2 regions of the Nocardia sp. NPDC003963 genome follow, and region 1 is predicted to be linked to the other one. Evidence: riboswitches for the same ligand, from Rfam matches in the RefSeq annotation. Region 1 holds a riboswitch; the other holds the start of a gene.
What was found. Region 1 has a riboswitch for cobalamin ahead of ACWEWT_RS13330 (FecCD family ABC transporter permease). Riboswitches for the same ligand answer to the same signal wherever they lie in the genome.

Region 1 (3,205 bases):
ATATGGCCGCCGATCGAGAACCAGCGAGTGAGGACCTCGGTGGTGATCACTTCGTGCGGGCGGCCCGAACAGACGAGTCGGCCCGCGTACAGGACGAAGATCCGGTCGCAGTGCTGCGCGGCGAGATTGAGGTCGTGGAGAGCCGCGATCACGGTGATCCCCAGACCGCGTGCCGCGGACAGCACGCTGTACTGGTGGCGGACGTCGAGGTGATTGGTCGGTTCGTCCAGGACGAGCACACGCGGTTGCTGGGCCAGCGCCCGCGCGATCAGCACCCGTTGGCGTTCACCGCCGGACAGTGCGAGAAAGCCGCGCGTGGCGAGATGACCGATATCGGCGGTGGCCATGGCCGCGGCGCAGATCTCGCGGTCGCGGCGGTGTGTACCGCGCAGCAGCGCGGTATGTGGTAGCCGCCCGGTGGCGACTACCTCGGCGGCGGTGAAATCGAACGGGGTGTTCGCGTCCTGGGTCAGCGCCGCGACCTGGCGGGCGTTCTCCCGCATGCTGATCGCCGAGATATCCGTCCCGTCGACCAGGACGCGCCCCGAAGTCGGCGACAGGGCGCGGTAGAGGCATCGCAGCAGGGTGGATTTACCACTGCCGTTCGGTCCGACGACGCCGATGAACGCACCGGGCGCGGCGGTCAGGGTCACCGCCTCGACCACCGGCGTGCCGTCGAACTCGACCGCCACGTTCTCGTAATCGACCCGCATCAGCCGTGTTCCACCAGCGCGCCGCGGCGGCGCATCAACAGGACGAAAACGGGGACGCCCACCGCCGCGGTGATCGCGCCCAGGGGGAGTTCCTGCGGAGGTATGAGGGTCCGCGCCACCAGATCCGCGGTCACCAGGAACACCGCGCCCAGCAGAGGCGTCACGATCGTGAGCCGTCGATGGTCGGCTCCGACCAGCAGTCTGGCGATATGCGGCACCACCAGCCCGACGAAGCCGATGGCGCCGCATACGGCGACGAAACAGCCCGTCATCGCGGCGGCGACCACGAACAGGAGCAGCCGGAACCGGGAAGCGTCCACTCCGAGTGCGGCACCGACCTCGTCCCCCATCGCCAGCGCGTTCAGATGACGCGCGTACACGGCGATCACCGTCAGCCCGGACAAGGCCGCTGCGGCGACCAGGGGAACCATCTGCCAGGTCGCGCCCGCCAGACTCCCGAGCAGCCAGAACATCACCGAACGGGCGGCATCCCCGTGCGGGGCCAGGAACACCAGTACCGTCGTCGCGGCGGAGAAACCGTAACCGACGGCAGTACCCGTCAGTACCAGCCGCAGCGGTACCAGCCCGGACGCCGAGCGCGCCATCAGATAGACGAGAAGGGTGGCGCCGAGCGCACCGATGAAGGCCGCGGTCGACAGCGCGTAGATGCCGAGAGCCCCGAAAACGCCGAAGAGTACGACTGCGGTGGCCCCCACCGACGCCCCTGAGGAGATCCCCAGTACGTACGGGTCGGCGAGCGCATTACGGACCATGGCCTGCACCAGCAGCCCGACCCCGCCCAGACCCGCGCCGACGAGAGCAGCCGACAGGACCCGGGGCAATCGGGAGTCGACGATGATCCGATAGTCGGCGACGTCGGTGGCGAGCACCGTCGCGCCGGTGAGTTCGGCCCACAGGAACCAGATCGTGTCACGCCACGGGATCTGGGCCGCACCGAGCGCCAGCGCGAGTACGGAGATCACCACGAGTGCCACGACGAGGCCGGAGGCAAGCACGGCGACGGGCAGCCGCCGTTTCTCGACAGTTCTCATCGGCCGGCGCTATCCGCACCGTCCCGAAGCGTATGTGCGCAGGCAGCCGAGCACCACAGGACCCATATCTCGTCAACCGCTCCCTCGGAGTCGACAGGAGACCGCGCCGTCGGCTCGGCCGCGCGGGCAGGTCTTCGGGCTCGTGGACGGGATACCGGATATCCGGTATCGCCTACTGGCGGTCGCTTCCCGGGCGGCGGGCCCAGTGCTGATGACCGCGGTCGTTTCCACATACCGCTGCGGGGCAGCTCCGGATTCCCACCGGATTCCCTCTTGCGAACCGCCCATCACGGACAGGCGGTAACCAGCGCCCGGTCACAGTAGCATTCCGGTCGATGCCGAGCCGTCCGTGGGCAGATGGCGAACCGGTCGTCGGTACCGATCGGCCCTGTGCGAATCCCCGCGGCGACCTCCGGGCTTGCGTCCGCAACATGGCATATGCTTTGGCCTCGACGACACGAAGTGCATATGTGCCCGGTTCTGCGTTCGAACAGAGATACTCGCAGTACTCGATCGAGATCTGTTGGATCGAAGCGTCGCCTTTCCCTGCTTACGGTTCGCTGACCAGCAGAGTTGTGCTCGCGTCCGCGGCAATCGTGTCTCTCGGTTCAACAATCGCCCTGACTGGATCACACGCATGAAGGATCGGTATGAAGAGCGAAAAACGAGCTTGGCTAGCAGTTTTGACAGGAGTCCTCATAGTCGCAGCCGGTGGCGCGATCGCCGCGCCGGCCGCTTGGACGCAACCGGCGTCGTCGCGCTCACCGGGCGCCGGGGGCGATATCCTCCGTGCCGAGGCAGCGCACCTGGCAATCTCGGCCCCGGGTCTACCCGGGACGGTACCGGTGCAGTCGACCCGCCTCACTTACGCCAGCAGCGACACCCATGACGCGCCGACCACGGTGGTGGGTACGTATCTGGAGCCGATTGCGCCGTGGACCGGCCCGGGGGAACGCCCGCTGGTGGCGTATGCGGGTGGTACCCAGGGGCAAGGCGTCGAGTGCGCGCCGTCGGCGATGCTGTCGCAGGTGGTCCGGTACCAGCCGCCGGCCGATCTGGTCTTCGAATACGACGTCATCGCGATCTACCAGATGCTGTCCCGCGGGATGGCAGTGGTGATGACCGACTATCACGACCTCGGCGCGCCGGGCATCCACAATTTCCTCAACCGCAAGACACAGGGTTACGCGGTACTGGATTCCGCCCGCGCCGCGTTGGGGTTGCCCGGTGCCGGTTTCACGCCGAACTCGCCGGTCGTACTCTACGGCTACTCCCAGGGCGGGATGGCTTCCGCGGCGGCGGCCGAACTACAACCGGAGTATGCCCCCGAGCTGAACGTACGAGGCGCCTATGTGGGCGGTCCTCCGGTGGGCCCGCAGGAATATATCGCGCGCAGCGACGGCCACCCCGGCGTCGCACCGGCCATCGCCTGGATCCTCA
Region 2 (3,205 bases), on a different contig from region 1:
GATCCAGTCCACCGTCATCGCGGCGGGACGGGAGACATCGCCGAACAGGATCGGCGGGCGTACGCAGCGCGTGCCGTAGGACTGCACCCAGCCGAGATCGGTGGCGGCGAATCCGTCGAGCTGTTCGGCGAAGTACTGGACCATATCGTTGCGTTCAGGTTCGCCGTGCACCAGCACGTCGAGCTCCAGTTCCTCCTGTAGCGCGACGACCTCGGCGATCTCCGCCCGCATCCGCCGAACATACTCGGCCCGGTCGATCTCATCGGCCCGCAGCGCCGCCCGGGCCAGCCGGATCGCCGAGGTCTGCGGGTAGGAGCCGATCGTGGTGGTGGGCAGCGCGGGCAGGCGCAGCCGATCCTGTTGCAGGGTCCGGCGTTGTTCGGCGGGCGCCCGCCGAACGGCAGCCGGGCCCAGCGCGGCCAGTCGCGCCCGCACCTGGGCGTTGCCGATCCGCGGATCGGCCCGGCGACTCGCCGCGGCGGCGCGGGCCGCCCCGAGTTCCGCGGCTACGGATTCGGTCCCGCCGGTCAACCCGGTGGCCAGTACCCGCACCTCGGCGGTCTTCTCGGCACCGAAGGCGAGCCAGGAACGCAGGGCGTCGTCGAGTCGGGTCTCCACCGCCAGCGAGTACGGCACGTGCAACAGCGAGCACGAGGTGGAGACCGCCACGGATCCGGCACTTCCCAGCAGGGTGGCCAATGTCGCCAATGCGACGTCGAGATCGGTGCGCCACACATTGCGGCCGTCGACCACGCCCGCGACGAGCAGTTTGTGCGCCAGGGCCGGTACCGCCGCGACCGCGGCGATATCGGTACCGGCGACCAGATCGACCGCGATACCTTCGATATCGGTCCCGGCGAGGGTGTCCAGGGCCGGCCCCGGATACCCGAAGTAGGTGGCGACCAGCACCGCCGGCCGGTCCCGGGACTCCGTCAATTCCGTGTAGACGCGGCGGACGACGGCGAGTTCTGCGTCGGTGAGGTCGGTGACCAGCGCGGGCTCGTCGAGCTGCACCCAGGTCGCACCCGCTTCGGCGAGCAGCCGCAGCAGCTCCCGGTACAGCGGGATCAGTTCCCCGATACGGTCCAGTGCCGCGCCGCCGGTGGTCTTGGCGAGCTTCAGGAAAGTGACCGGCCCGATGACGACGGGCCGCGCCGCGACACCCAGCTCGATCGCCTCCGCCACCTGTGCGAGCAGATCGCCGGGATGCAGGGTGAAGGTGATCTCCGGACCGATTTCGGGAACGAGGTAGTGGTAGTTCGTATCGAACCATTTGGTCATTTCCAGCGGTTCCACCGATTCGTTCCCGCGGGCGGCCGCGAAATAGCGGTCCAGCGGGTCGTCGATATCGGCCACCCGGGCCGGTAGGGCGCCCAGCAGCACGGCCGTATCGAGCATCTGGTCGTAGTAGGAGAAGGTGCCGACCGGGATCGAATCGAGGCCGGCGGCGGCCAGCGCGGTGTACTGGTCGCGGCGCAGCGTGCACCCGGTGTCGTGCAGCTGTGCCGCATCGATACGCCCGGCCCAGTAGGACTCGGTCGCGCGTTTGAGTTCCCGGCGCGGCCCCACCCGGGGAAGTCCGAGAACCGTTGCGGTGAACGGGCTTTGCGAAATAACAGTCACGGTGTTCTCCAGTGCTGAAGTTCGACGGCCATCGCCGTTCACGGACGCACGGGCACCGATGAGACCCCGTACGACCGGCCGCGCGGGCGGATCGCAATGTCAGCACTGGTGGACCGCAGCGCCCAATCCACGAGGCGGTGGCCACCGGATACGGCGTACCCGGTACAGCCGGCAGGTCTTCGGACTCGCGGGCACCGGCCGATACGGCCGACCTACTGGCCGTCGCTTCCCAGGCTGTGCGCCCAGTGCTGATGACGGCGTTCGTTCCTGCTCACCGCTGCGGGACAGTTCCGGATTCCCACCGGATTCCCTCTCACCCGCGTGGTGCGGGCTTCGGCGCCGGGGGCGGACGTTCGGGGCTCCTCGTCGTCCGGCCGGCGGACCAGCTGCGTGCACCACCATAACGCGGACGCGCCGAGTAGCCCAGGGCGGTCGGCCCGGTACGGGCCGGACACGGCTTCGCATACCTTCGCAAAATCGGCCGCATCCCGCGGATGGCCGGGGGATTGCGGTACCGCAATATACGCACAGGCCCGGGTTGTGGGCGGTGAGATATGACGGTGCGATGAACAATACTTCGCAGCATTGCCATACCCTCCTGTGAAGATCCTGCCAAGTGGACTTCGCTGTCGATCCTGGATGTGGCGCCGGGTACGTTGGTCCAATGTTCTCGAAAGTCTTGGTTGCCAACCGCGGCGAAATCGCCATCCGAGCCTTCCGCGCGGCGTACGAGCTCGGTGTCGGGACGGTTGCCGTCTTCCCGCACGAGGACCGGAATTCGGTCCACCGTCTGAAGGCCGACGAGGCATACGAGATCGGCGAGGAGGGCCATCCGGTCCGCGCCTACCTCTCGGTCGAGGCGATCATCGAGGCCGCCAGGACAGCGGGCGCCGACGCGATCTACCCGGGGTACGGGTTCCTGTCCGAGAACCCGGATCTGGCCGCCGCGTGCGCCCGGGCGGGCATCACCTTCATCGGTCCCGCCGCCGAGGTTCTCGAACTGGCCGGTAACAAGGCCCGCGCGATCGCCGCGGCGAAGGCGGCCGGGCTGCCGGTGCTGAATTCGAGCGCGCCCTCGGCCGATGTGACGGAGTTGCTGGCGGCATCGGAAACCATGGAGTTCCCGGTGTTCGTGAAGGCCGTCGCCGGTGGCGGTGGCCGCGGGATGCGCCGGGTCGCCGAGCGATCCGGCCTGCGGGAGGCGATCGAGGCGGCGTCGCGGGAAGCGGAGTCGGCGTTCGGTGACGCGACCGTCTTCCTGGAGCAGGCGGTGGTGAATCCGCGGCATATCGAGGTGCAGATCCTGGCCGATACCCAGGGCAATGTGATGCATCTGTTCGAGCGGGACTGTTCGCTGCAGCGGCGCCATCAGAAGGTGATCGAGCTGGCGCCCGCGCCGAATCTGGATCCGGAGCTGCGGGACCGGATCTGCGCGGACGCGGTGGCGTTCGCCCGGCAGATCGGCTACAGCTGCGCGGGCACGGTGGAGTTCCTGCTGGACGAGCGCGGCAACCATGTGTTCATCGAGATGAATCCGCGGATCCAGGTGGAACACACGGTGACCGAGGAGATCACCGATGTG

Region 2: another riboswitch for cobalamin. It lies ahead of metE (5-methyltetrahydropteroyltriglutamate--homocysteine S-methyltransferase); the one in region 1 lies ahead of ACWEWT_RS13330 (FecCD family ABC transporter permease).

Annotation. Positions count from the first base shown of each region.
Region 1 covers NZ_JBSGIP010000004.1:269,473-272,677, forward strand. Annotated here, with positions in the region: gene ACWEWT_RS13325 (ABC transporter ATP-binding protein) at 1-713, opposite strand, end outside; gene ACWEWT_RS13330 (FecCD family ABC transporter permease) at 713-1,765, opposite strand; cobalamin riboswitch at 1,874-2,089, opposite strand; gene ACWEWT_RS13335 (lipase family protein) at 2,611-3,205, shown strand, end outside.
Region 2 covers NZ_JBSGIP010000009.1:179,294-182,498, forward strand. Annotated here, with positions in the region: gene metE (5-methyltetrahydropteroyltriglutamate--homocysteine S-methyltransferase) at 1-1,623, opposite strand, end outside; cobalamin riboswitch at 1,797-1,935, opposite strand; gene ACWEWT_RS18550 (pyruvate carboxylase) at 2,288-3,205, shown strand, end outside.